DNA from 3 places in the Paraburkholderia sp. WS6 genome. Region 1 is predicted to be linked to each of the others. Evidence: predicted binding sites of a transcription regulator. Region 1 holds the regulator's gene; each other region holds the start of a gene.
The links. Region 1 encodes LexA, which represses DNA repair genes until DNA is damaged. Its sites were predicted from a motif close to ACTGTATNNNNATACAGT; they were not measured.

Region 2: a site for LexA is predicted at 6,078-6,095, ahead of imuA (translesion DNA synthesis-associated protein ImuA). Genes of this name have one in related genera too.
Region 3: a site for LexA is predicted at 7,269-7,286, ahead of M0D64_RS17035 (VRR-NUC domain-containing protein). Genes of this name have one in related genera too.

What each region holds. Positions count from the first base shown of each region.
Region 1 covers NZ_JALQCK010000063.1:27,783-38,242, forward strand. Annotated here, with positions in the region: gene M0D64_RS41605 (asparaginase) at 1-412, opposite strand, end outside; gene M0D64_RS41610 (CysB family HTH-type transcriptional regulator) at 636-1,562, opposite strand; gene M0D64_RS41615 (sulfate/molybdate ABC transporter ATP-binding protein) at 1,658-2,716, opposite strand; gene cysW (sulfate ABC transporter permease subunit CysW) at 2,716-3,729, opposite strand; gene cysT (sulfate ABC transporter permease subunit CysT) at 3,726-4,634, opposite strand; gene M0D64_RS41630 (sulfate ABC transporter substrate-binding protein) at 4,787-5,836, opposite strand; gene lexA (transcriptional repressor LexA) at 6,152-6,802, shown strand; gene M0D64_RS41640 (hypothetical protein) at 6,861-7,205, shown strand; gene M0D64_RS41645 (DUF2939 domain-containing protein) at 7,369-8,010, shown strand; gene M0D64_RS41650 (universal stress protein) at 8,152-8,619, opposite strand; gene nodI (nodulation factor ABC transporter ATP-binding protein NodI) at 8,895-9,809, shown strand; gene M0D64_RS41660 (ABC transporter permease) at 9,875-10,460, shown strand, end outside.
Region 2 covers NZ_JALQCK010000062.1:813-9,257, reverse strand. Annotated here, with positions in the region: gene M0D64_RS41300 (SOS response-associated peptidase family protein) at 1-763, opposite strand, end outside; gene M0D64_RS41295 (error-prone DNA polymerase) at 810-3,953, opposite strand; gene M0D64_RS41290 (DNA polymerase Y family protein) at 3,960-5,429, opposite strand; gene imuA (translesion DNA synthesis-associated protein ImuA) at 5,350-6,066, opposite strand; gene M0D64_RS41280 (DEAD/DEAH box helicase) at 6,483-8,445, shown strand, end outside.
Region 3 covers NZ_JALQCK010000012.1:151,530-161,989, forward strand. Annotated here, with positions in the region: gene M0D64_RS17020 (mechanosensitive ion channel family protein) at 1-2,271, shown strand, start outside; gene M0D64_RS17025 (alpha/beta fold hydrolase) at 2,210-3,061, opposite strand; gene M0D64_RS17030 (ATP-dependent DNA helicase) at 3,208-5,484, opposite strand; gene M0D64_RS17035 (VRR-NUC domain-containing protein) at 5,481-7,253, opposite strand; gene M0D64_RS17040 (S10 family peptidase) at 7,371-9,167, opposite strand; gene M0D64_RS17045 (pyridoxal phosphate-dependent aminotransferase) at 9,425-10,460, opposite strand, start outside.

The DNA of each region.
Region 1 (10,460 bases):
GCATGGCGGCGGTCAGCACGACCGGCTTATCCGACTTGATCGTCAGATGCAGCAGATAGGCGGTTTCTTCGAGCGTATCGGTGCCATGTGTGACCACCACGCCGTCGACGTCATCGTCGGCGAGCAGCGTGTTGATGCGTTGTGCGAGCGTGGTCCACAGCGACATTTCCATGTCTTTACTGTCGACGCTGGCAATCTGCTCGGGCGCGATGCGCGCCACCGTGGACAAGGCCGGCACCACGGCCAGCAACTGCTCGACGCCGACCACACCGGCCTGATAGCCCGATGTGTTGGTCGCGTCCGCGGCCGCGCCGGCGATCGTGCCGCCGGTCGCCAGCACGGCGATGCGTGGCAGCAGCGGCGTGGCGCCTTCGTCTGAAGGCGTGGTGGAGGAAGAAGTCAAAGTGTTCATGGCGGCGATTGTAAGCGATGCGCCACGCGCCGCCATGCGTGAAAAAACGGATACCCGTTCGTTTCGGAGCTGGATGAGGCCGGCGCGCTCTTTGCGCCACGAGTTTGCGCAGCCCTTACATCAAGGCCAGCCGCAACCCGCATGAAGTTCGCACTGGCGGCGCCATGAATTCACGCGGCGCCGTTCGTGCCCTGCGCCGAACCGTGACGATCCGGCGCATCCCTCAAACCGCTTCGCGCAACTGTGCGGCGATTTCCGCTTCATTCAACTGCGGCGCGAACATTTCGATCAGCCGGTACGCATACGCGCGCAGGAACGCGCCCTTGCGCAAGCCAACCCGCGTCGTGCTCGCTTCGAACAGATGCTGCGTATCCAGCGCGACCAGTTCCGTGTCGCGCTTCGGATCGTAGGCCATCGCGGCAACCACGCCGATACCCATGCCGAGTTCGACGTAAGTCTTGATCACGTCGGCATCGATGGCGGTCAACACGACGTCGGGCAACGCACCCGCTTTCGCGAACGCCTGGTCGATGTGCGAGCGGCCCGTGAAGTCCTGGTCGTACGTGACGATCGGGAATTCGGCAATCTCGTCGAGCGTCAGATTCTCGCGGCCAACCAGCGGATGCCCCTTCGGCACCACCACGACGTGATGCCACGAATAGCACGGGAACGTGACGATATCGGGAAAGCGGTCGAGCGCTTCCGTCGAAATGCCGATGTCCGCTTCGCCGTTGATGATCATCTGCGCAATCTGTTGCGGGCTGCCCTGGCGCAACGCCAGATGCACCTTCGGGAACACCTCGGTAAATTGCCGAATCACCTTCGGCAGCGCGTAACGCGCCTGCGTGTGAGTCGTCGCCACGACGAGGTGGCCGCTGTCCTGATCGGCATACTGACGCGCGACGCGGCGCAGATTCTCCGCATCGAGCAACATCCGCTCGATCAACTGATGCACCGCCTTGCCCGGCTCGGTGAGGCCCGTCAGACGCTTGCCGCGCCGGATGAAAATATCGACGCCGAGTTCGTCTTCCAGATCCTTGATCTGCTTCGATACGCCCGACTGCGACGTGTACAACACGTTCGCCACCTCAGTCAGATTCATGTTCTGACGCACGGCCTCGCGCACAAAGCGCAATTGCTGAAAGTTCATCTGTATGTCTCCGGTTGAGCCAGAGTTGAGTTATTAGAGTTTGATTGAAACGCCGAGTGTTGTTGCGCTGCCTGTGTTGCTGCTCGTGGCGCCGCCTATTGCGCCGGAAATACGCGCAGCGCGCGCGGCACAGCCGTCACGCCGTCGCCGATCGACAGTTGCAGATCGCGCCACGATTCGCGATCGAGTTCAGCCTCGAGCACATTGCCTTCGCGGCCCGCCAGTTCCACACGCACCGAGCCGCCGAGCGTCACCACGCGCCGCACGTCGACCACAATGCCTTCGCGATGGCCGGATGCTTGCGGATACAACTGCAGATCGTGCGGACGTACATAGGCGAACGCCGGTCCGCTGAAACCGGCCGTGATCGCGACCGGCAACGCCGCGCCGTCGACCACGAAGCCGCTCGCATCCACGTTGCCATGCAGACGGTTCGCCGCGCCGAGAAACTCGTAGACGAACGAGGTTTGCGGATGGTCGTACACGTCCTGCGGACTGCCCACCTGCTCCACATGCCCACGATTCAACACGACAATACGGTCTGCCACTTCAAGCGCTTCTTCCTGATCGTGCGTGACAAAGATCGTCGAGATATGCAGATCGTCATGCAAACGACGCAGCCAGCTACGCAATTCCTTGCGCACCTTCGCATCAAGCGCGCCAAACGGCTCGTCGAGCAGCAGGACCTTCGGTTCGACAGCGAGCGCACGCGCCAACGCAATCCGCTGGCGCTGACCACCCGACAATTCCGACGGGTAACGTTGCGCGAGCCAGTCGAGTTGCACGAGCTTCAGCAGTTCATGCACCTTCTCGCGAATCACCGCTTCCGAAGGCCGCTCCTTGCGGGGTTTCACACGCAAGCCGAACGCCACGTTCTCGAACACCGTCATATGACGGAACAGCGCGTAATGCTGGAACACGAAGCCGACTTCACGCTCGCGCGCGCCGACCGTCGCCACGTCCTGGCCTTGCAGCACGACCTGGCCGGCATCCGCGTATTCGAGGCCCGCAATCACACGCAGCAAGGTGGTCTTGCCACAACCCGACGGCCCGAGCAGCGCAACCAGCTCGCCCGGCGGAAAATCGAGCGAAACGTTGTCGAGCGCGACGAAATCGCCGAAGCGCTTTTGCAGGTTACGAACGGTGATACCCATTACAGCTCTCCTTGCTTGAGCGCGTGTTGATGCGGTGCATGCGTTGCATTGACGGATTGTGACGCGGACGGCGGCGTGACCGGCCCTGCATACGCCGGCACATCACGCGCAGCCGACAGTTCCGCCGACATATGGCGCTCGGCGAGCAGCTTCAGGCCGAGCGTTACGAGTGCGAGCAAGGCCAGCACCGACGCCACGGCAAACGCCGCCGAGAAGTTGTATTCGTTATAGAGAATTTCGACGTGCAGCGGCATCGTGTCGGTCTGGCCGCGAATGTGGCCGGACACCACCGACACCGCGCCGAACTCACCCATCGCCCGCGCGTTACACAGGATCACGCCGTACAGCAGACCCCATTTCACGTTCGGCAGCGTGACGCGCCGAAAGATCTGCCAGCCCGATGCGCCGAGTACATGCGCGGCCTCTTCTTCGTCGTTGCCTTGCGCCTGCATCAGCGGAATCAATTCACGCGCGACGAACGGGAATGTGACGAAGATCGTCGCCAGCACGATGCCCGGCACCGCGAAGATGATCTGCACGTTATGGTCCTGCAGCCACGGGCCGAACCAGCCCTGCGCGCCGAACATCAGCACGTAGATCAAACCGGAGATCACCGGCGAAACCGAGAACGGCAGATCGATCAACGTGGTCAGCAATGCCTTGCCACGGAACTCGAACTTGGCGATACACCATGACGCCGCGAGGCCGAACACAAGATTCAGCGGCACAGCGATCGCGGCCGTGATCACGGTGAGCTTGATGGCCGACAACGCATCCGGATCGGCCAGCGATTCCAGATAGAAGCCGATGCCCTTGCTCAAGGCCTGATAGAACACGGCGACGAGCGGCACGACGAGAAACAACGCGAGAAACAGCAACGCGATGCCCGTCAGAATCCAGCGCACGACGGGTGGTTCGGTAACCGGATCGGGCCGGCGTGCGATATTGAGCGGCGCGCGCGGCGCCACGGCAACAGTCGTGGCATCCGCGCTATTCAGGGAGTTGCGGCTCATTGCACACCTCCGCCGACACCGACACCGATCGCCGCCACACTCGCTGCGGCAGGCGCCGGGCCCGCGCCGCCACGTCCCGTCCGGCGCTGCAGATACCACTGCAGCGTATTGATCAACAACAGCATCAGGAACGACACCACCAGCATTACGACCGCAATCGCGGTGGCGCCGGCGTAATCGTATTGTTCGAGCTTGGTAATGATCAGCAGCGACGTGATTTCCGATTTCATCGGCACGTTACCGGCGATGAAAATCACCGAGCCGTATTCGCCGAGCGCCCGCGCGAACGCCAGCGCGAAACCCGTGAGCAAGGCCGGGAACACCGCAGGCAGCACCACGCGCCGAAACGTCAGCCAACGCGACGCGCCGAGGCACGCAGCCGCCTCTTCCTGTTCGCGCTCGAACTCTTCGAGCACCGGCTGCACGGTTCGTACGACGAACGGCAAACCGATAAAGGTCAGCGCGATCAGCACGCCGGCCGGCGTGAAAGCGATCTTGATGCCGAGCGGCTCGAGAAACTGTCCGATCCAGCCGTTGCCCGCATACACCGCCGCAAGCGATATACCGGCCACAGAGGTCGGCAAAGCAAACGGCAGATCGACCACCGCGTCGACGATACGCTTGAACGGGAAGGTATAACGCACCAGCACCCACGCAACCAGAAAGCCAAACACCGCGTTGATCAGCGCGCCACCGAGCGCAGAGAAAAACGTCAGGCGATACGACGCGAGCACGCGCGGCGAGCTCACCGCGCGCACGAACTGAGGCCAGTCGAGCGTCGCGGTCTTGAGAAAGGTCGCCGCAAGTGGAATCAGCACCACGAGGCTCAGATAAGCCACCGTGATGCCGAGTGTCAGGCCAAAACCGGGCAAGGCGCTCGGTTTTCGGAAGGTCAACGTCGTCATGCTCAGTACTCTTTCAGGGTTGAGGCCGGCGGCTCTTTTTTCGGCCGCCTGGCTGGCCAAAAAGCGCGCCTCGCCGGCACGCTTTCTGGCGAAGTGTGACTACGCGTTCAACTGCGGCGTCTAACTGCGCATCTCGTCTGGCTGACTACCCGTTACTGCGGCGAGTAGATCGAATCGAACACGCCGCCGTCGGCAAAGTGGGTCTTCTGCGCGTTCGCCCAGCCGCCGAACGAATCGTCCACCGTGTACAACTTCAGCTTCGGAAATTTCGAGGTCAGCTCGGCCGGCACCTTGTTCGAACGCGGACGGTAGAAGTTCTTCGCCGCGATTTCCTGACCTTCCTCGCTGTACAGGAAGTTCAGATACGCTTCCGCCACTTTGCGCGTGCCGTGCTTGTCGACCACCTTGTCCACCACCGCAACCGGCGGTTCAGCCAGAATGCTCACCGACGGCACCACGATTTCAAACTTGTCCGGACCGAACTCCTTCAGCGACAGGAACGCTTCGTTTTCCCACGCAATCAGCACGTCGCCGATACCGCGTTGCACGAAGCTGGTGGTCGCGCCACGCGCGCCCGAATCCAGCACGCCGGCATTCTTATAGAGCTTGCCGACGAACTCCTTCGCCTTCTGGTCGTTGCCACCCGGCTGATGTTCAGCATAGGCCCACGCGGCCAGGTAGTTCCAGCGCGCGCCACCCGAGGTCTTCGGATTCGGCGTGACGATCGACACACCCGGCTTGATCAGATCGTCCCAATCCTTGATGTGCTTCGGGTTGCCCTTGCGCACCAGAAACACGATCGTCGACGTGTACGGCGAGGCGTTGTCCGGCAAACGCTTTTGCCAGCCCTTGTCGAGCAAACCTTTGTTAGCCAGCGCGTCGATGTCATAGGCAAGCGCCAGCGTCACGACGTCCGCCTGCAAACCGTCCAGCACCGAGCGGGCTTGCGCACCCGAGCCGCCGTGCGACTGCTTGAAGGTGATCGTCTCGCCCGTTTTCGCCTTCCATTCCTTGCCGAATGCCTGGTTGACATCCTGGTACAGCTCGCGGGTCGGGTCGTACGACACGTTCAGCAGCGTCGTGTCGGCTGCATGTGCCTGCGCCGTGACGCCGACCGCGGCGATCGTACCGACTGCGCCGAATGCGAGCGCCGCGATAAGTTTTCTGGTCTTGCCTGCCAGCCCCGTGCCTTGATGGTTCATGCCAACTTTCTCCGCGTTGTGGTCCGCTGAAACAGCGTGTGGTGTTGTTCTACGTCGCGGTCACGTGCACATGAGCGCCAACTCGAAGGGCAGTCTATCGAAGAGCTTTCATCATTAAAAATAATGTTTCTTCATTCTTTAATACGCAAAAGTGGTAATGACGGCCGGATAAGGCGTTGCGGCACGAAAACGGGTGTTGAAGCGTCCATTTACGACGCTGGAACGCCACCCCAGGACACGAACTTAAAGTAAAGCTTGAATTGCGCGGAATACTGTATAAAAATACAGGCACCTGTTCATACATACAGTGGCGCCATGACCAAACTCACCGCACGACAGCAGCAGGTTTTCGATCTGATCCGCCGGGCCATCGAACGCACCGGCTTTCCGCCCACCCGCGCGGAGATCGCCGCCGAGCTGGGTTTCAGCTCGGCCAACTCGGCAGAAGAACATCTGCGCGCCCTCGCCCGCAAGGGCGTGATCGAACTGGCGGCCGGCGCATCGCGTGGTATTCGCCTGCTGGGCGGATCGGAAGATTCGCCGTACCAGTTCACGCTGCCGCACGCCAGCATCATGCAACTGTCGTTGCCGCTGATCGGCCGGGTTGCCGCGGGTAGCCCGATCCTCGCGCAGGAACATATCTCGCAGCACTATGCGTGCGACCCGGCGCTGTTCTCGAGCAAGCCGGACTACCTGCTGAAGGTGCGTGGGCTGTCCATGCGCGACGCGGGCATCTTCGACGGCGACCTGCTCGCGGTGCAGAAGAAAAGCGAAGCTAAAGATGGCCAGATCATCATCGCGCGGCTTGGCGACGATGTGACGGTCAAGCGCCTGAAGCGCCGGCCGAACGGCATCGAGCTGATCGCCGAGAACCCCGATTACGACAACATCTTCGTTGAAACCGGCAGCGCGGAGTTTGCGCTCGAGGGCATCGCCGTCGGGCTGATCCGCCCGGGCGAGTTCTAACTGCCCACGTGTTAGCCAACCCAAAGCTGCCCCAACGTTGAATCGCCTGGAGAGACTCATGGAACGCCTTGCCCGCCTGCTGCCTTTTCGCCAGTTTGGTCGTTTGCGTCATCTGCGCAAGCTGGTGCCGTGTTCGCTGATCGAGGCGTCCTCCGCCAGTACTCCATCGCTGTTTGATGCACCCGTCGGCGTACCGGGCTTGCCGTCCTCGTTGCCGGCTTTTGCTCGCGTGTCGTTGAACTCGGGGCTGAATACGGCTGAACCCGCGCGCCGCGCACCGGTGCGCGTGTATCACGGGCCGTCGCGGCTGATCATGGTCGGCACGGTAGACGCGGTGTGCCGCATGATCGATCGTTGCATCGCAGATGAGGCCAACGTGCACGGCGCGGTGTTCGAGTCATAAACCGCACTGCGCGTGCACCGCATTCCATTGCGGCTTTACTACGCGCGAAACCCGGCGTACGGTCGTTCACCCGCCCGCGCCTTTTCGGATATCGCATCGCCTGGGATCGTTTTTGCGTGGCCGCGGTCCACGTTAGATCACACCTGATGGAGAGTCCCACTCAATGGCAGTTTCAACACGCACGAAACGCAATGCCGCCCGGCCACTGATCGTCACCTTGATTGTGATTGTGGTGATTGCCGCGTTGGGGTTCAGTTACGCGTCGCCTTACATGGCGCTGAATAAGCTCAAACGCGCAGCGGATGCGCGTGATGCGCAAACCGTCAATGAATACGTCGACTTTCCCGCGTTGCGCGAGAGCCTGAAGCAGCAAGTCACCGGCTTGTTGACGCGTCGGCTCGACGTGCAAGGCAACGGCAATCCGTTCGCGGCGATTGGCGCGATGATCGGCGTGGCCTTGATCGGCCCGCTGGTCGACGCTTATGCAACACCCGACGGCGTCGCGGCATTGCTGAACGGCATGCCACCGCGCGGCAACCCGGGCGAGCGCCCTCCTGTTCCGGCTGGCACCGACAATCCGCCGGCCGCAACGGCTCCTGCACAGGAACCAGCGCACCCTGCTACAGGTAACAACGGGAACAGCACCACGCCACCCCAACCGCCGCAAACCACGGCGGGCTATCGCGGCCTTAACGAGTTCGTCGTCAGCTATCAGCATGGCGCTGGTGACGCGCGTTACTCGGCGATTTTGCGGCGCGAAGGTTTGTTCACATGGAAGCTGGCGGCGGTCAATCTGAACGAGTGATCGCCCGGCGCTCGTTATCGACTTGAGCGTATGAGCGAATCACGGTTTGGCCGAAGCGATCGCCGCGAACGCGGCGACCGTTCGGCCACGTGGCTCATTCAACTCATTCAATCCAGTCCACGCGCTTCGCCCCGCCGTGCGTCAGGCCGCCGCCGCTTGCTGCTGCTCCTGCGCGGAAGAGCACGCCACCAGAATGCTGCATGAGACCCGATCGAGCAGCGGGGTATTGCCCGCGCCCATCCACCATCGTGATAGCCCGGTGCGGCAACGATGGCCGACCACCACGAGGTCGACATGCAATTCGTTAGCAAGATTGGCGATCTCGTCGATCGGATGGCCAAACGCAAAATGTCCTTGCGCGGTCACGCCGCGTTCGGTGAGCCAGTCCACCCCTTCCTGCAGGATGTCGCGGGCTGTTTTTTCGAAGCTGCCGCAGGCCACATCAGTCAGCAGGCCCGCGCTTTGCGCAATGCTCGAGCGCATGTCAACCACTGATAGTAGGTGCGTTTCCGCCTTCAGATCCAACGCCAGGTCGGCGCCGCAACGTAACGCTTTGCGGCCTTCGCGCGAGCCGTCGTAGCACAGCAGGATTTTCTGGTAGCTCGCCATGATTTTTCTCCCATCCGCGAGGAACGCGGTCTGAATGAATCATGGTGCGCCGCAATTCAGGTTGCAAGGGATGGAAAACGCTAAGTGCGCCCTAAACCGGTGCGCGCTGGATTTGTGGCGGGTTTGGGCTGGGTTTGAGTCACCCACGAGCCTTTGCCGCAGCGCAAGAAACGCCGTCCGGCGCATCCAGTGACGATCAACACCTCACTACCGATGCCATAGAATGAGCGGCCTTACCGGCCATTTGCGTCTTTTCGCGGAGCCTCGATCGATCCATGTCTGAAGCCGCCATTGAATTCCACCAGGTTAAAAAAAGCTACGGCGAAAAGACGGTCGTCGACGGACTGTCGTTTCATGTCAACGCCGGCGAATGTTTCGGCCTGCTCGGCCCGAACGGCGCAGGCAAGACCACCACGTTGCGCATGCTGCTCGGCATCGCCGCACCGGATGCCGGCACGATCCGCCTGTGCGGCGAGCCGATTCCCGGCCGCGCGCGCGTGGCCCGGGCGCGTGTCGGCGTCGTACCGCAGTTCGACAATCTCGATCCCGATTTCACGGTCCGCGAAAACCTGCTGGTATTCGGCCGCTACTTCGGTCTGAGCGCCGCGCAATGCCGCGAGATGGTGCCGTCGCTGCTCGAGTTCGCGCGTCTCGAAAGCAAGGCGGATGCACGTGTGAGCGAACTGTCGGGCGGCATGAAACGGCGCCTGACGCTGGCTCGCGCGCTCGTCAACGATCCCGACGTGCTGATCATGGACGAGCCGACCACCGGCCTCGATCCACAAGCGCGCCACCTGATCTGGGAACGGCTGCGCTCGCTGCTCGCACGCGGCAAGACCATTCTGCTGACCACGCACTTTATGGAAGAGGCCGAACGGCTGTGCCACCGCCTCTGCGTGATCGAGGAAGGCCGCAAGATCGCCGAAGGCGCGCCGCGTGCATTGATCGCATCGGAGATTGGCTGTGATGTGATCGAAATCTTCGGACCCGATCCGGTTGCGTTGCGCGACGAACTGGCGCCGCTTGTCGAGCGCACCGAGATCAGTGGCGAGACGCTCTTCTGCTATGTGAACGACGCCCAGCCCGTGCATGCCCGGCTCAAGCAGCGCGCCGATCTGCGCTACCTGCATCGCCCGGCGAATCTGGAAGATGTGTTCCTGCGTCTGACCGGGCGCGAGATGCAGGACTGACGCGTATCGACATCGGCTCAGCCCGCAATCCTCTACAGCTATAACGACACGGCAAGAGACACGCAATGGACGCACGCACTTACGAACCGCACGGCGAGACACCGCCGAAGCAGGAAACCTTCGCCGCTTTCCCTGCCAACGCCGTCAACTGGATTGCGGTGTGGCGCCGCAACTATCTGGTCTGGCGAAAGCTCGCAATTGCGTCGATGTTTGGCAATCTTGCTGACCCGATGATCTACCTGTTTGGCCTGGGCTTCGGGCTCGGGCTGATGGTCGGGCATGTCGACGGCGTGTCGTATATCGCGTTTCTCGCTGCCGGCACGGTGGCATCGAGCGTGATGATGTCGGCGAGTTTCGAGTCGATGTACTCGGGGTTTTCGCGCATGCACGTACAGCGCACCTGGGAGGCGATCATGCATACGCCGCTCACGCTCGGCGACATCGTGCTTGGCGAGGTGATCTGGGCGGGGAGCAAGTCGATGCTATCGGGCGCGGCGATCATGCTGGTCGCGGGGGGGCTCGGTTACGCGACTTTTCCGTCGATGTTGCTGGCGTTGCCGGTGATCGTGTTAACAGGGCTCGTGTTCGCGAGTGTCGCGATGGTGGTGACGGCGCTTGCTCCGTCGTATGACTTTTTTATGTTTTATCAGA
Region 2 (8,445 bases), on a different contig from region 1:
CCGGCTCGCCAGGGGCCTGCCAGTGTGACCACAGGCAGGCGACGAGCATGTCCTGAGCGGGCAGTGGCTTGAACTCCAGGACCACGTTTTCCTCCAGTTCGCCTTCAGCGAGCTCGCGCCCTTCAAGGCGATGTCGTTTCACGTTTTCATAGAACGCATTCGCGACGATAAGTCCGTGCGAATACCCAAAGACGCCCTTCCAGAAGCCTTCGAGGTTGTCAAGCCTGGCATTGTAGAGTCCGGGATATTTCTTGTCGTAGAACGCAGGCTTGCCAGCCGGGCGACAGTGATATCGCATCGGCTTGATGACGCGCTTGCCGTCTTCCATGACCATCACCGGAGCATAGTTACCGGGGAAAATTCGCGAGTCGCGGTCTTTCAGTTCGGTGCGACGGAGATCGTCGAGCCCGCGCAGCGCCGACTCGATCTTGCTGGTTGCGATCCGTTTGCTTTCGGTGGCCGCCTTCGTCGTCTTGCCCTGAAGTGTGCGTTCCGCGTCGGCGAGTCGCGCGCGCTGCTTGAACAGTTCCTGCTCCAGCCTGGTTGCCTGATCGCCGTTGAACCGGTCGATCGCCTCCCTGATCCGACGTTCCTCGTCGGTCTGGGGCACTGAGAACGCGGCGTCCATCGCCTTTGGAATCTTGATGTTGCTGCCCTCGGCGCGTTCCCAGTACAGCTGTGCGAACTCGCGAATGCTCATGTGTGCGCCAAACATCCGGACGTACTTGCGGTAGTCCGCCTGGATCTGGGCTGAATAGCACATGGTCACTCTCCTTGAAGGATTGGGCGTCAATATGGTACGCCGGTTCCTAATGGAAGTTTCGCGTCGACGTGATGAGCGAGCCGAGCAGATGGGACGCGTCAACCAGCCGGTGCGCGACGAGATGACGAACCTCACCCTCGCGCTGCCAGACGCCGTACACGGCAAGAAGTGACGCGCCGAGCGCTTCGCGCCGCTGCTTTTCCAGCAGGGACGGCCAGATGATGACGTTGACCTGCCCGGTCTCATCTTCCAGGGTGATGAACATCACCCCCTTCGCCGTGCCGGGGCGTTGCCGGACCGTCACGATGCCGCAGGCACGCGCGAGCTGTCCGTTCCGGAAGCCCGCCAGTGTCGACGCCGGCAGCCATCGCTGGGCGAGCAGGCGAGGGCGCAGCAGTTCCAGCGGGTGCCGGCCGAGCGTCAGGCCCAGGGTCCGGTAATCACTGACGATCTGCTGGCCTTCTGTCATCGGCGCGAGGACCGGCGTCGCGTCGTCATTGGTGGCCCCGCGCAGCAGATCCCGGTCGGGTACCGCAGCCACCGCCTGCCAGAGTGCCGCGCGCCGGTCGCCGGCGAGCGGGCGAAGTGCGTCGGCCGCCGCGAGCGCCTGCAGATCCTTGCGATCGAGCTGCGCGCGTCGCGCGAGGTCTGATACGTCGGCGAACGATCGGACCGCGCGCGCGAGCTCGATGCGCGCGGCGGCTTCTTCCTTCAGGCCGCGCACCAGCGACATGCCGAGGCGCACCGGCGCGCGCGTCGAGTCGCCCTTGACCGTCGAATCCCAGTTGCTGAGCGTCACGTCGACGGGCAGCACTTTCACACCATGGCGCCTGGCATCCTGCACGAGCTGTGACGGCGAATAGAAACCCATCGGCTGGCTGTTGAGCATTGCGACGAGAAACGCGACCGGTTCATGCTGCTTCAGCCATGCACTCGCGTAGACCAGCAGCGCGAAGCTTGCCGCGTGACTTTCCGGAAAGCCGTACTCGCCGAACCCCTGGATCTGCGCAAAGATGGCTTCGGCAAACTCGCGGTCGTAGCCGCGCTCGAGCATCCCGTTCACGATGCGATCGTAGTAGGCGTCGAGTCCACCCTTGCGGCGCCATGCGGCCATCGCGCGCCGCAGCTGGTCGGCCTCGCCGGCGGTGAATCCGGCCGCGAGCATCGCGACCTGCATCACCTGTTCCTGAAAGATCGGCACGCCGAGCGTGCGCGAAAGCGCCTGCTCCATCTGCGGGCTCGGATAGGTGACGGGCTCCAGTCCCTGCCGCCGGCGCAGGTAGGGATGCACCATGCCGCCTTGCACCGGGCCCGGGCGCACGATTGCCACCTCGATCACGAGATCGTAGAAGCTGCGCGGCTGCAGGCGGGGCAGCATGCTCATCTGCGCGCGCGACTCGATCTGGAATACGCCAACGGTATCGGCGCGACAGATCATCCCGTAGGTGTCGGGATCTTCGGCAGGAATGTCCTGCAGCTCGAACGGCTCGCCGCGCTTTTCTGAAATGATGTCGAGGGCGCGGCGGATGGCTGACAGCATGCCGAGTGCGAGCACGTCGATCTTCAGCAGGCCAAGCGCCTCGATATCGTCCTTGTCCCACTGGATGATCGAGCGGTCGGCCATCGCAGCGTTCTCGATCGGCACCAGCCTCGACAGCTTGCCGCGGCTGATCACGAAGCCGCCGCTGTGCTGCGATAGATGTCGCGGAAAACCCACCAGCAGTGCGGCGAATGTCGCCCACTGCACGATCAGCGGCGACGCGGGATCGAGCCCGGCTTCGGCGAAACGGTTCAGCAGATCGCCGCTCGAATCGAACCACTGATGGGCCTTCGCGACGCGAACAACGATCGCCGGATCCACACCGAGCGCCTTGCCCGATTCGCGCAGCGCGCTGCGCGGGCGGTAAGTTGTCACCGCAGCCGTCAATGCTGCGCGATCGCGCCCGTACTTGCGATAGATGTACTGCACGACTTCCTCGCGGCGCTGATGCTCGAAGTCCACATCGATATCAGGCGGCTCGCCGCGCTCTTTCGAGATGAACCGCTCGAACAGCATCGTGGAGCGCGCGGGATCCACTTCGGTCACACCCAGGGCGAAGCACACGGCCGAGTTGGCCGCCGACCCGCGCCCCTGGCAAAGGATGCCCTCGCTGCGCGCGAACCGGACGATGTCGTAGACCGTCAGAAAGTACGGCTCGTAGCGCAGATCCCCGATCAGCGCGAGTTCGTGTTCGATCTGCAGTTGCACCTGATGGGGGACGCCTTCCGGCCAGCGGCGATGCGCGCCAATGTAGGTTTCCTGCCGCAGGTAGCTTGTCGGCGTATGGCCGACCGGCACCAGCTCGTCGGGATACTCATAGCGCAGCTCGTCGAGCGAAAACGTGCACAGGTGCGCGATCCGCAGCGTCTCCTCAAGCATGCGCTGCGGGTACAGGTTGGCGAGTCGCAGGCGTGATCGCAGATGCTGCTCTGCGTTGGGCGCGAGATCATAGCCGCACTCGGCGACCGGTTTGCCAATCCGGATCGCAGTGAGGACATCCTGCAGCGGTTTGCGCGAGCGCACATGCATGACAGGTGCGCCGGTCGCCGCAACGGGAATGCCGTGGCGCGCAGCGACGTGTTCGACGGTACCTCGGTGGATGTCATCCATTGCACGCGCGTGCAATGTCAGTGCAACCCACGCGCGATCGCCGAAGGTCTGGGCGAACCACTCGATCTGCGTATCCAGCCTCTCTTCGTCGGCCGGGTAGTCCGGTGACAGGATCGCGATGCAGTCCGGCAGTCCCCGCAGGTGCCCGAAGGGCTTCTCGGGGTGCGCGAGATCCAGGGGGGCAATCCGGTAGCTGCCTTTGTGTGCGCGCATGCGGCCGAGCGTGATCAGCTCGGACAGGTTGCCGTAGCCTTCGCGTGTCATCGCCAGCGCGGTGAATGACAGGGCAGGCGTGCCGTCGGCGTTGGTCAGATGGAAGTGTGACCCGACGATGAACGGCAGACCGGCCTTCTTCGCCTCGACGTGGGCACGCACAACGCCGGCCAGCGAGCATTCATCCGTGATGGCCAGTGCGGCATAGCCCAGTTGCGCTGCACGTGCAGCGAGATCTTCGGCGTGGGATGCGCCGTGCAGAAAGGAGAAGTTGGACGCGCACTGAAGCTCCGCATAGTCGGGCAGTGCGCCGTAGGTCGGCGCCATGGACGATCACCCGAACAGGCCGTGCAGGAACCAGCGCGGCTCGCGATCGTCGCGCGCGCCCGTGCGTTCACGGAACACCCAGTAGTGCACCGCATCGCCGGATTCGGCGACAAAGTAATCCCGCGTCACCAGGTGTCCGTCCTGCCAGCCGCCCTCGATACGTTCGGCCGGCGACACCATACGCAGCGGGGTGCCGTAGAACGGACGGTGGCCGCGCATGATGAGCTGCACGGGACTGTCGAGCAGCCACGTCGGCCGCGGAAGGCTGGACGATGGCGGCAGGGACCTGACGGTCTCACCGATGGGTATCCAGCGCGCGGCGACCTCGGGGCGGTGGTCGGCGACGGGCGCCGCCCGAGTGACATTCTGGGCGCCGAGCCGGGCGACGAGCAGTTCCATCAGGCGCGCATGATCCTGTGGCGACCCGCCAGGCTCAGGAAACAGCGATTCGCTGGGTGCGTCCGCTTCGCGCACGTCCTTCGCGTCGAGACGAACGGCGATGACCGGCGCGGCCAGTTCGACGCGGCCCAGCCGTTCTTTCAGAAGACGCACGAGGTGGTCCTCGCGCGACGTCGGTTCCGCAAGGGCAACTTCGATTGCTGTCGGCGGCACCGCCGCGCGGCCGCGCTCGTGCTCGAGCTCAAGCACAAGCCGCGCGATTGCATGCTGTCGGGCCGACAGCCAGCCGGTCATCTGCAGGATCAGGCGCCGCGCCGCGAACAGCACGGCCTCTGCGTGCTCGATCCGGTCGGGCAGTTCGAGCCGCGCACTGAAGGCGGGAGGCATCTCGAGCCATTCATACACTTCCGGTGCCGCGCCCGTCGCGCGATCGAGCGCATCCAGCAGCGCCGTGCCGCAGCGTTTCTTGAGGCCTGCGCGGGGCAGGCGCCGGACGTCATCCACCGTTTCGCATCCCAGGCCGTCGAACCATTCGGCGTAGGGGCGCGCTGGCGGCACGGCAGGTAACGGCACGCGATGCAGTGCGCGGTCGACGGATCGCAACGTGAGGGCAATGCCACCCGAGGACCGGGCGAAGAGCCACGCGGCCTGCCCTGTTGGCGCAACAGCAAGCGTTGCCGTTACGCCGAACGCGATCACCGTTTCGCGCGCAAGTCGGCGCAGCGGGCGAATACCGCCAAAGAGCCGCAGGCTCGCCGATACGTCGGCAAGTACGACGGCTTCTTCAGCCAGCACCACGTGGGGGGTGAACTGCAGCAGGGCGAACGCCACGCCGCGAACAAGCTCTGCTTCACGGGTGAGATCACGCTCCCGGATAACCGCGTCGGGCGCGAGCGTCAGCACGCCACCGCGGCGCATGCCGGCCACGATCCCGGCGGAATGCGCCGCGCGGTCGAGCGCGACAACGCGGTCCTTCTCCAGCACGACAAACCCGGCCTCATTGCGTGGCGTCGACCAGCGCGGGAGAAACGACTCGAGGGCGAGGTGCGGCAGATGTACGCCGATCCAGAGTTGCATATCGGCTCAACAGGGCAGGTGAAGGTACGAGAGGAACAAAAACGGGTTCGTCGCGCTGTGGTCCGCGGCGCTTGACGAACGTCACTTCAATGCCGCCTTTCGTCGCGCGCAGCGCAAGCCGCAGCGGCGCCGGCGACGTCGCCTGGGCGGCCGCGAGCGGGCGAAACAGGAACAGCAGGGTGTCCGAAGCCTGCGCGGCCAGATGCAGGCGCCGGAGCGCTTCCTGCCGCACTTCGGCCTGCCAGAAGAGCAGGGCGCCGCAGGTACCGGCACGCAGGATCTGCTCGGCGGCCCACAGCGCATCAGCCGTGCGTGGTGCGCGCAACACGCAGGCCTGTCCTGCGGGAACGCCCAGCCACGCCAGTCCGGCGGGTTGTAGCCGATGCGGCGGCTGCAGCAGGAGCAACGGGCGGGATCCGACGGTCGCCAGTGCTGGCTGCAGCAGACGCAGTTCACCGCAGCCCGGCTGCGGCACGAGCAGCTCTGTAAGCGCACCGGCGGGCCAGCCGCCGCCCGCCAGTTCGGCGGCCAGCGCAGTGTGACCGCACGACACCACCCGGTCGAAGCCGGCGGCCAGCTGCGACGCGCGCCACAAGGCGGGGTGGATGTCTTCGGGGTGACGCGGCAGAGCGCTCATGGGGCAATAGCACTGTATGGATATACAGTGTCTAGTGTAGCGCTTATCCCGCGAAAATGTAAAAGGGGAAGTCAGGAGGCTGCGGACGGGGGCTTTTCGTCGCCCCGTCGGCGACCCGGTCGAGGGCCTGCCCAGCCAGCACGCCATCCATGGCGGACTCGTGTGCCTCTTATCCGAACTCACGATGACGCGAGTACGGCAGGAGTAGCTGTTCCTAGATGACAGTGTGGAAAATGCAATCGTCACTTGCCCGAACTGCCACCGCGAGGCGCACTTTGGAGCGCCTCAGCAAGTGCCGCTCGCATCGACGTTTCCTTAAAAGCATTCCCAAGCAGACACAGGATAGCAGCCGATACTGATTTTTCTTGCCTTTCTATCTGTCGTTTACTATCGTTATGAATCAAATGGTGACTGACATGACAGAATACGACGGATGGCTCTCTCTTGAAGAGACTGCGACCTACTTGGGAATGGGTAAGACCGCGCTGTATGCGATGGCGCGCGAGGGCCGCATCCCGGCGCGGAAGATCGGCAAGAAATGGATCTTTGAGAAAATCGGGCTCGATCAGTGGGTGCGCACCGCTCGGCCCCTGCAGTCGTTCTTCCTTGACGCTGATTTCACAATCGACGGAAACGACCACCTCCGCGACCCGCAACGCGAGGGCTATTTGCGCACCTATGAGTTCTTCCGGGCCGGAAAGAATAAGGCGATCCTTCAAATTCCAGTCGGATGCGGCAAGACCGGCCTAGCGTCTCTGCTGCCATTTGGACTCTCCGCAGGCAGAGTCATTGTTATCGCGCCCAATCTCACCATCAAGGACGGGCTTTACGAAGCGATGGACGTCACCAACCGCCAGAAATGCTTTTGGCGGAAAGCGGGCGTGTTGAGCGCTGACCAGATGTTGTCTGGGCCGATGGCCTGCACGCTTGATAGCGGCAACATTTCGATCGCGACAAAGTCCCACATCGTCATCACGAATGTCCATCAGCTCGCAACCAACGTTGATAAGTGGTTGACTCAATTTCCCGATGACTTTTTCGACATGATCATCGTGGACGAAGCGCACCACAGTGCGGCGGCTAGTTGGCAGAAAGTCATAGAGCGCTTTCCAAACGCAAAGGTCATCCTGCTCACGGCGACCCCATTTAGAAGCGATCGCCAGGAACTCGATGGCGAACTGGTGTTTCGGTATCCGTTCCGAAACGCTACTCTGAAAGGCTATATCAAGCGCCTAAAGGCAAGCTACGTCGCTCCCTCGACCATTGAGCTCGGTTTTTCGGATGCCGGCGGCCGAACGTACACCTTGGAAGAAGTGCTGAAGCTCAAGGAGGAAGAATGGTTCAGCCGCGGCGTGGCGCTCGCCAGGCTTTGCAACAAACACATCGTCGATAGCAGTCTGCAGAAGCTTGAGGAGCTTCGGCAAAGCGGGACGCAGCACCAACTCATCGCTGTTGCATGCTCCATTAACCACGCGCGAGAAATCCGTTCGCTATATCAAGAGCGCGGCTTCAACGCTGACGTTATCCATAGCAAGCAGACGGAGGATGAGCAGGCCGCCATTCTTGCGGCTCTACGCAACGGGTCGCTCGATTGCATCATCCAGGTGCAGATGCTGGGCGAGGGATTCGATCACCCCAAGTTGAGCGTTGCAGCGATTTTCCGCCCGTTCCGGTCGTTGGCTCCATACATCCAATTTGTCGGGCGCATCATGCGGGTCGTTGTGCAGAACGATCCGAGCCATCCCGACAATGTCGGCCATATAGTCACCCATCTGGGGATGAATCTGGACGAACGCCTGAAGGAATTCAAGCAGTTCGAGAACGATGACCAAGCCTTTTGGGACAAGGTCATTGGGGGCGACGAACCGGAAGTGCCTCAAGGGGTGCTCGACGGTGCCGCGCGGCTCCGTGCCGGCGATCAGGTCGTGGTGCATGGAGAAATTGTCGATTCTTTGTGGGAGGAAGATTTCACGTCAGTCGAGGACACGCAGATCGTGGCCGATCTCCGCGAACGTTTGAAGCTCCTCGGCCTCGACGACAGCAAAGCTGAGGAAATGGTTCGGCTCGCGCAGCAGTCTCCCTTACGCAAGAATTCACCCACCGAACCCTTCATGGTTCAGCCGCAGCGAGAGTGGGAAGAGGCCAGGAAACGGATGCAGGAGCAGGCCAAGCGCCTCGCGAATGTATTGCTGAACCACGTTGAGCTCAAGCAGACCGGCAACGAAATGGTCTACAAATACAAATCCCTGAAGCTCACTGGGAGGAACAACTACATCTGCGCGTTGATGATGGTGAACAAGGAAATGGAGAAGCGCCTCGGCAAAGAGAGGCAACAGGCCACAACGGAGGAATTCCGCTCCGTCCTCGATAATCTGGATG
Region 3 (10,460 bases), on a different contig from region 1:
CTCGACGTCGCTTCGGTGCGTGCCTGGTGGCATTCGCAATCGACCAACCCGCAGGCGCGCGGCGTGCTCGGCCAGGTCGCGGGGTCGCTGCTGGCGGCACTGCTGCCCGCGCTCGCGCTTGAATGGCTCGCGCGCCGCCTGTTGCGCCGCGCGTACACCGCCCTCGCCGCGCGCCGCGAACGTGACGATGAAGACGGTGCAACGCAAGCCGACCTGCCCGCCGACGTCCTGCCGCAACCGGCCGATGCGCCGAATGCCGCGCCGCCGCTGCCCGATTCACCGGCTTCGCCCGATGCAACTGCACAGGCGGCGAAACCCGGCGCGCCCATTACGACGCCTACGCCCGCCACTGGCACCACCGGCAAAGCCACCGAGGCCAAAGGCGAGCAGAAGGCCGTGCATCACCTGACGGTGCTGCAGCGCCTGCCGCGCGCGCTCCTGACGATGGTGCTGCGCCTGTTGCCGCTGGCGGTGTTCGTCGGCGCAGCGAGCGCGCTGATGTCGATCTTCACCGAGGACGGCACGCCGCAAGACCGCGCGCTCGATTCGCTGATCGACATCTACGTGCTGTGCCGCCTGATTGTGATAGTCAGCGGCTCCTTCCTGCAGCCGAGCGCGCCGCGCCTGCGCCTGTTGCGCATGAGCGATGCGTGGGCCGTTTTCGTGCAGCGCTGGATTGTACGGATCGTCGCCGTGGTCGGCGCCGGTTCGGCGATCGCGGAGATCGCACAGTCGCTCGGCCTGAACGACGCGGCGCATCTCGCGCTCATGAAAGTGGTCGCGCTCGCCGGCCACATCATGATCTCGATTCTGATTTTGAAATGCAGGAAGCCGGTCGGCGAATTGATCCGCAGGCGCTTTGCCGCGAGCGAATCGCTCCAAATGTTCGGCAACGCGCTCGCCGATGCGTGGGCAGGGTTCGCGGCCTTCGTGGTGATGGCGCTTTGGTTCATCTGGGCGCTCGACGTGCAGAACGGCTATCGCACCCTGCTGCATCTCGGTGGCATTACGCTGGCGATTCTGGTGGGCGCGCGGGTCGTCGCGATCGTGATTTTTGGCGCCATGGCGCGGCTGTTCAATGTACAGGGCGACGCGGAGAAGTCGCTCGTGCAACAGCATGCCTACCGCTATTACCCGCTGGTGCGGCGGGTCGTCGCGTGGATCATCGGCATCGTCACCGCGCTGGCGCTGCTGCAGGTTTGGGGCGTCGACGTGGGCGAGCTGTTCCGGGCCGGCTCGATCGGTCATCGACTGGCTTCGGCGCTGGTCACGATCGGGGTCGCCGCGGTGATCGCGCTGGTGGTATGGGAAGGCGCCAACGTGTCGATCGAACGGCGGCTGGACCGCTGGACCACCAGCGGCGACCTCGTGCGCGCCGCACGTCTGCGCACCCTGCTGCCGATGTTGCGCAGCGCGCTCTTTTGCGTGATCGCGCTGGTGGTGGTGCTCACCGGCCTGAGCGAACTCGGTGTGAACATCGGGCCGCTGCTGGCCGGCGCGAGTATTTTCGGCGTGGCGCTCGGCTTCGGCTCGCAAAAGCTGGTGCAGGATTTCATCACCGGCATGTTCCTGCTGATGGAAAACGCCATGCAGGTCGGCGACTGGGTCACGCTCGCGGGCGTATCCGGTACGGTTGAATATCTGTCGATCCGCACCGTACGCTTGCGCGGCAGCGACGGTTCGCTCTTCACCGTGCCGTTCAGTTCGGTCACGACGGTGAACAACACCAACCGCGGACTCGGCAATGCGGCGGTGAAAGTGAATATCGTGTTCGGCGAGGACGTCGATCTGGCGATCGCCACGCTGAAGGAAATCGGCGCCGCGTTGCGCGAAGACGAGAAGTTCAAGGACGGCATCCTGTCCGACTTCAGCTTCTGGGGCGTGGATGGCGTGGATGGTTCCGCGGTCACGCTGGCCGGCCAGATCCAATGTCGCGACACCGCGCGCTGGGGCGTGCAGCGCGAATTCAACCGGCGCATTCTCGACCAGTTCAGCGCGCGCGGCATCGAGATCGCGAACCCGCAGCGGCATCTGCTGACGTGGGACCCTGAGAGCGTACCGGCCCAAGTCGAATCGAACGGCGCACCGGACGTTGGCCCCAACGCTGCAGCGAAAGGCGAACCGCCTTCAACAGCGCATGCCGACGCCTCGCTGAAAGCGGCGGCCGGCAAGGCCGACGCACCGGTTGAAGATCAAGTGCCGGTCGACCCTAAACCGGCCGGTGGCCCAGGAACGCCAGCAAATCCTGGTTCAACTTCTCCGCATGAGTGAAGTACAGGCCGTGGCCGGCGCCTTCGTAGACGTTCAGTGAAGCGCCTTCGATCAGCGCCGCGGTCGGTCGCCCTGTCAGCTCGAGCGGCGCAGAGGCGTCCCGGTCACCTTGCACGACTAGCGACGGCACCCGGACGCGGGCCAGCTCCGCGCGGAAATCGGTGATGGTCTGGATGCGGGCGAGTTCGAGCATGGCCTGATGCGAGGTTTGCAGCATCATGCGGATCGTCCAGTCGAGCGGCGCGCGCGACACACCCGGGCCGAAGTACGGTGCGGCATTCGCCTCGATCCAGTCGGGGAAGGAACGGCTCAGCGCGAGGCGGCCCTGCTCGAACAATGCGGCGTCGATCCCGTTGGGGTTGTCTTCGGTTTTCAGCAGATATGGCGTAGCTGCGGGCGCGATGAACGCAATCCTGGCCACGCGCTCCGAACCGTGCCGCGTCAGATATCGCACCACTTCGCCGCTCGCGATCGAATGTGCGACCAGTGTCACGTTGGTCAGATCGAGTGTGCTGAGCACGCTGTCGAGATCGTCGGCGAGCGTGTCGAAGTCGTAGCCACGCCCGGGATCGCTCGAACGGCCATGGCCGCGGCGGTCATAAGCGATGCAGCGGCAGCCGAGGCGCGACAGCGGCTCCATCTGATAGGACCACATGTCGGAATTCAGCGTCCAGCCGGACAGAAACACGAGCGGCGCGCCTTGCCCCCAATCGCGGTAGAAAAGGCGCGCGTGGTCGGCGGTGCGGATGGTGTTGGGATCGTCGGTGAGATACGGTGCGGTCGCGTTCATGGAAGCCTCCTTACCTTGGGTCGGAATCGTTGGGCCGTGCTGCCACTTTGCCTGGCGGGTGTAGGCAGGTCGATTACCTGAGAGGTAAAGAGATGGGCTTGCGAGCCAGCGACGAGGCGCTTATTGCAGCGGCTTATTGCATTGGCTTATTGCACCTGCCACCAGCGCGGCAACAAGCGCCGCACTTCCGGCCGCCGATACCGGTCATCGATCAGATGCACCACACCCTGATCCTGCTCCGTGCGAATCACGCGGCCAGCGGCCTGCACGACCTTCTGCAAGCCCGGATACAGATACATGTAGTCGTAGCCGTTGCCGAACTTCGCCTCCATCGTGCGGCGCATCTGCTCGTTGACGTCGTTCATCTGCGGCAGGCCGAGCGTCGCGATGAAGGCGCCAATCAGTTGCTGCCCGACCAGATCGATACCCTCGGAGAACGCGCCCCCTAGCACCGCGAAGCCGACGCCCTGGTTCATGGTGCGAAAGCGCGCAAGGAACGCGTCGCGCGCCGCCTCGTCCATGCCCTGTTCCTGTGCCCATACCGGCAGTTCGGGATGACGCGAGCGCATCAACCCCATCACCTGTTGCAGATACTCGAAGCTGCTCAGGAACCCGAGATAATTGCCCGGCTGCGCTGCATACTGCTTTGCGATCAGATCGACGATGGGTACGAGCGAGCGTTCGCGGTCTCGCCAGCGCGTGGATACGTTGCCGGCCACCCGCACCTGCAACTGCTCGGCGCGAAACGGTCCTTCAACGTCCAGCCAGTTCGTCTGCTCCGGCAGACCCAGCGTGTCGCGATAGAAATGATGCGGATTGAGCGTGCCTGAAAACATCACTGTGGTGCGCGCGGCCGCGTAACGCCCCGCAAGAAACGGCGCCGGGATCACGTTGCGCACGCACAGCGTGCTGCTGCTTTTGTCGCGCGGCGCGTAGCGATCCGCGGTGAGCGTGATGTCGAAAATCGAATGCTCGCCGAATTGCTCCGCCAGCGCGACGAAGTGCATGGCGTCGAAGAAAAATCGCAGCGATGCTTCGTCGATCGAAAGCGGTGCTTCGGCGAGTTGATCCGTCACCGCGCCGATCAGATTCTGTGCGGCCGAAAGCAGTTTACCGGGGACGTCGGGGTAGACCTGATACGCGTCGGTCTGGGCGCGCTTGACGGCGTTCCACTCGCGCTGAAGCCGCTCAAGCGGCTTCTTCAATGTCGCAGGCGCGGTTTTGCGGGCGAGCCGGAACGCCGCCTGATCGAGCGACGCGCTGTACATGCGCCGTGCCCGCTCGAGCAGGTTGTGCGCCTCGTCGACCAGCACGCCGACGCGCCACTGATTGATCTGCGTGAGCGCGTACAACATCGCGCTGCTGTCGTAGTAGTAGTTGTAGTCGCCGACCACCACGTCGGACCAGCGCGCCAGTTCCTGCGCGAGATAGTACGGGCAGACGTCGTGCTGGAGCGCCGCTTCGCGCACCGACACCCGGTCGAGCCGCGGGCCGGCCAACGCCGCGCTGCGGGCCGCGTCGAGCCGGTCGTAGAAGCCGCGTGCAAGCGGACAGGACTCGCCGTTGCAAGCCTTGTCGGGATGCTCGCAGGCCTTGTCGCGTGCGACCAATTCCAGGGTCCTCAGCGGCAAGCGCCCAGAAGTCAACTCGGCGCTTCGATGGAGCGTTTCGATCGCATCGAGGGCAAGCGCGCGGCCCGGCGTCTTCGCGGTCAGGAAGAACACGCGGTCGATCTGATCCGACGCACACGCCTTGAGCAGCGGAAAAATCGTCGCCAGTGTTTTGCCGATGCCGGTCGGCGCCTGCGCCATCAAGGGCTTGCCGTCACGCGCAGCGCGATACACCGACACCGCCAGCTCGCGTTGACCACTGCGGAACTGACCATGCGGAAACTGCAACGCACCGAGCGCGGCATTGCGCGCGGCGCGATGGACCTCTTCCTGCACGGCCCAATCGAGAAAGCGCTCGCATTGCGCGACGAAGAAAATCTCCAGCTCACGCGCCGTGTGTGTTTCGGTCAGCAAGGTTTCCTTCTGACTGCCGACATCGAAGTACACCAGCGCGACCGTCAACCCAGCGAGCCCGCGGGCCTGGCACAACAGGTGCCCGTACACCAGCGCCTGCGCCCAATGCAGCGTGCGGTGATTGGCGGGCATCCGTTCGAGCGCGCCACGATGGGTCTTGATCTCTTCCAGCCGGTTCGACACGGGATCGTAACCATCGGCGCGGCCACGCACGATCAAACCGCGATGCGTGCCGGTCAGCGTGACTTCGGCCTCATAGCCGCTCGCGCGCCGCCCGGCGACCGTCACATGGCCGGCCATGCCTTCCAGCGAGGTGGGCGCGGGTGTGAAGCGCAGATCCAGATCGCCGCGCCGCGCGGTGAATTCGCACATCGCCCGGACGGCGACCACGTAGGTCATGGGGTGATCTCCGTCACGACTTCCGACGCGACGATCTCTTCATCGGCCCATCGCACGTCGAGCACGCGCACCGGCATGCCGTGCTGCGCGCAGTACGCGAGCCAGCGGATCTGGTTGTCCTGCAAGCGGTCGCCGGGCCCCTTTACTTCGATCAACTCATAACGGCGCTCGGCCGGCCAGAACCGAATCAGGTCCGGCAGGCCCGAGCGGTTGCCGCGGATATCACGCAGCAAACGCTCGAACCATAGTTTCAGATGCGCGGCAGGCAGGCAGTCGAGCGCCAATTCGACCAGTTCCGGCGTCAGCAAGCCCCAGAATACGAACGGCGATTGCAGACCCGCCTTGCTTTGCAGATGCCGCAGAATCGTCTCGCGATAGGCACTGCTGTCGAGTTGCGCAAGACACGCGGCGAATTGCGCGGCGCGGCGCGCATGAAAATCCGGCGCATGCAGATCGGCCGGCCCGCGCCGGAATGGATGGAAAAACGCGCCGGGCAGCGCCGCGAACACCGGTTCCCAGCACAGCAAGCCAAACAGCGAGTTGATCAGCGCGTTTTCGACGTAATGAACCGGCGCCGCGTCGCAAGTCAAATGGTCGCGTGCAACGTATTCGACCGGTTGCGACGCGTCCGGCCTCGGCAGCACCAGTGTGCTGCGCTCGACCGGCCGGGCGGCAGGCACACGCGCCACCCGCTCGCCGCGCTTGCGCTGCAAACGCGGCAACATGCGCTCGACGCGCTGCGCCTCCTCTTCGCTTTCAGGTTTGGCCGCGGCTTGCGAAGCGAGGGCGAAGGCTTCGTCGAATCGCTCGCTGCGTTCCAGCACACGCAAGCGCCGATGGCGCGCGCCGGGCCATGCGCAACGCTCATAGACCGCGAGCGCGGCGGCCCAGTTCTGCTGACGCTCGCAATGTTGGCCGATACGAAACAGCAGTTTCGCGCGACGCGTTTCGAGCCAGGGATTCGAGGTTTCGATGGCGGCAATTGCGGCGACGAGTTCGTCGATCGCCTCTGACTCCGCGTCACCCGTGGGCAGCCATTCGAGCGCTTCGCGGCACGCATGTAACGCAAGATAGACGTCGACGTCCGCGCGTTGCTGGAATGCGCGCGACGACGGCGCGAATGCAACCTTCTCGTACTGGAACACGCCGAGATCGGCAAGCACGAACTCCGACCAGTCCTGCTGCAAATTGCCGAAGAACATCAGGCGCAGACGCTCGCAAAGGGGCGCGATGGCGACGTGGAAGACGCGGTCGGTGGTCTGGCCGTGCCATGTGGACAACGGATGCGCGGCGGTGCCTCGTCCGTCACATTCGCCCTCGCCCTCGCCTTCGCCTTCGTAAAACGGCCGCAGCGTTTCCAGCAGATCGGGTTTGCGCAAGCCTTTCGCGCCAGGAATCAACGCGATGGCGTCCGCAAAGATCAGCAGCAACTCCGGGCGCGTGGTGAGCGCGAACAGATCGTCGAGCGTCAGGCCCGGTTCAGTGTCGACCCAACCCAGCACTGCCAGGGGCGCAACCGCCTGCAAAGGACAACCAATCTCGTCGTAAGAAAGACGGCTGGAGCGGAACAACGTGCCCTTGCGCATCAGCATGCGAACCAGCAACGCGCGCGAGGGCTGCGGCAAGGCGGCGAAATCGCGCAGGAAGCCGTGTTCGTGCGCGTCCAGCAGATCGTCGTAACGCTCGGCGAGCCACGCCAGCGCACGCTCGAAGTTCAGCAGGTAATAGGGGACATCAGAACGGAGGTCTGACGGAGCATCTGTCGCCACGGGGTTTTCATGAAACCTGTATGTTTATACAGTGATGATATCAAAATCCGTGGGAGAGACGGCTGACAATGCGGCAAGGGGCTAGACTCCTTGCGGTGCCGCCACCCACGTGCCAGCCTAGCCCGCGCCCGCCGCGTAGAAGCTCGCCAGGTCCCGCTTGAGCGCATGCAACGCGGCATCGTCGAGATAGATCATGTGCCCGGTTGGGTAGTAGGCGATGCGCACGTTGGCGCGCAGCGGCGCATCGATGCCCAGATGCGCGAGCGCGTACTCGGTCGCATAGAACGGCGTGGCGAGGTCGAAATAGCCGTTCAGCGACATCACGCGCAGGTGCGGATTCTGCCGCATCGCTTCGGCGAGATCGCCCGCCGCATACGGCACGGACAAGTGTTCCCCCCACCACTCACGGTGTTTCCAGTCCCACTGCGTCAACGCGTCGTCGTTGAAGACGCGATAGCGGTCGGCAGGCGTGAAGTGCAGGTCCTCCGCAAAATGCTGATGAAGCGCGGCGTCGAAAGCGCTCGCCACACTGCTCACCGATGCGTCGTAATCGGGACGCTCGGACACGCCGTCGTACTCGAGTCCTTTAAAGCGTGCATCGAAACGGCCAATGCTGCGCGATTGATCGCGCAGCAATTGATTGCGAAAACGCGAGGGATAGAGACGCAGGCGGCTTCGCTTCACGTAATCGACGTCGAGCCCGGTGAACTGCGCGACGCGTGCGGCGATTTCGTCGCGCTGCGCGTCGGGCAACGCGTCGCCCTGCGCGAGCGCTTGCGCATAAGGCCCGCGGGCGAACGCGCGGGCCTCGTCGAGGAAGGCCGGCAGACTGGCCGGCTTTGGCACGATCTTGTCGTGGTACCACGCGATGGCCGCGAAGCTCGGCAAGTAGCTCTCGCTCTTGAAATCGAAGCCGGGTGAAAACGCCGAGGAATCGAGCACCGACGACATCAGGATCACGCCATTCAACGCGATATTGTTTTGCCCCAGTTGATACGCGAGCATCGCGGCGCGCGCGGTGCCATACGATTCGCCGAGCAGGTACTTCGGCGAATTCCAGCGCTGGTTCACCGTCAGATAGCGGTCGATGAATTGCGAGAACGCGTCAAGGTCCTTGTCGACACCCCAGAAGTCCTTCCCCGTGCCATGGCCGACAACCCTCGACAGGCCTGCGCCGACGGCATCGATAAAGACCAGATCGGTGGTATCGAGCAGGCTATCGGGGTTGTCGTCCAGCACATACGGCGCGGGCGGCGTGCTCGCGGGACTCGCCGTGCGCACCCGCTTCGGTCCGAACGAGCCGATCAGCAGGAACACGCTGCCCGCACCCGGTCCGCCGTTGAAAAGGAACGTGACGGGACGTGTCGAGGGCGCCTTGGTCGCGACGGTGTAGGCGGTATAGAAGACGCTCGCATTGGCCTGCCCGGTTTTGTCACGCAGCAGCAGGTTGCCCGCCGTCGCGGTGTAGTCGATCTTGCGGCCGCCGAGCCGGATCGAATGCTGCGTCACGGCAGCGCTTTCCGGCGGTACAGGGATCGGCGAGGTCTCGGGTTTGACAGCGTGCGGCGGGTTGTCCTGCGTATCGTTCTGAGCGGCCGCGGAAACCCGTGGCGGATGGCCGGTACGAGATGGATTTGCGCGCGGCTCCTTGACTGGCTGGCCGTTCGCATCGACGGTCTGGCCGGCAGTCTCTGCCTGAGCGCCAGGCGCGCCGGGCACGCTTACCGAGCTAGCCGGCGCGGTGGCTGATTCCGTGTCGGCTGCCGCAGTGGCTGAGTCGTCCAGTTCGGCCGCCGCGCACATCTGACTGAACGTGGCGACGATGGCAAGAACCAGCGCCATCGCCACCAGCGCGGCCGCCATGGATCCTGCCATCAGTGATCGGCGCAACGAGAGGTAGAAGCGAATGGCCATGGGGTATCCGGCTGCGAGTCGATAGGCGTCGATGTCCCGATTGTCCAGCTTAAGACGAATCAGGCGACTGATTCTTGACGCAAGCATCGAAGCCGTCAATCGAAAACGGGCTCTAACGCGCGTCCCTCCCAAGCCGCATCGTTTCCTTGGGGAAAACGAAAGTAATACGAAATACTTAAGAAAGCCGCTCCGCTATCGCGGCGCCACGAGGACTTCGTCTGACGTTCGCGGCTTGGGCGGCTTTCCCTGTTCACAGCCTACGCCTTCATACGCACCGGCAATCCGCCGACGAACGCAGCAATCCGTTCGCACGCGTCGATCAGGCTTGCCTCGTCGACCACGAAACCCAGCCGCACGAAGCCATTCGCGGTCTCGCCGAAGGCGCTGGCGTCAAGCAGCGACACGCCTTGTGCGCGAAACAGTTGCCAGGTGAAATCGACCGTATCGAGGCCCGTGCCGCTGACGTCGACCATCATGAACATGCCGGCTTCGGGCAACAGGCAACGCAGGCCCGGCACGCGGTGCAAGCGCTCGAACACGACGTCGCGGCGACGCCGGTAAATCTCGCGCATCTCGGCGACGATCGGCGCCTTGTTCTGCAGGGCCGTCAATGCAGCCTGCTGGATGAAGCCGGGCAAGCCATACAACATCGCCAGCGCGAGCCGCCCCATATGCTCGATCAGCGTGGCAGGCCCGATCGCCCAGCCCACACGCCAACCCGCCATTGCATGCGATTTCGAAAGACTGCCGAGCGTCACCGTGCGTTCCGCCATGCCCGGCAATGCGGCGATGCTCACGTGCTCGCGCTCGAACGTGAGATCCGCATAGACCTCATCGGAGAGCACCCACAGATCGTGCTCGCACGCGATCTGCGCGATGCGTTCCAGATCGGCGCGCGGCATCACCACGCCGGTCGGGTTACAGGGGGTCGCGAAGAAAATGGCCTGGGTGCGCGGCGTGACGGCCGCTTCGAGCGCGTCGCAGTCGAGGTGAAACGCCCGAGCCGGATCGACCGGCACCGGCACGAGCGTGGCGCCCGCGGCGCGCACGCAGGCTTCGTATGTGAGGTACATCGGCTCGGGGACGATCACTTCGTCACCCGCTTCCAGCAGACACAGCGAAGTCGCGAACACGCCGTTCTGCGCCCCCGCCGTCAGGATCACGTTGGCCGCGCTCACGGCGCAACCGGTGGTGCGCGCATGGTCTTCGGCAATCGCCGCGCGCACCGGCTCACGCCCGGACACGGCGCTGTAATGCGTATCGCCGCCACGCAATGCTTCAATGGCGCGCCCG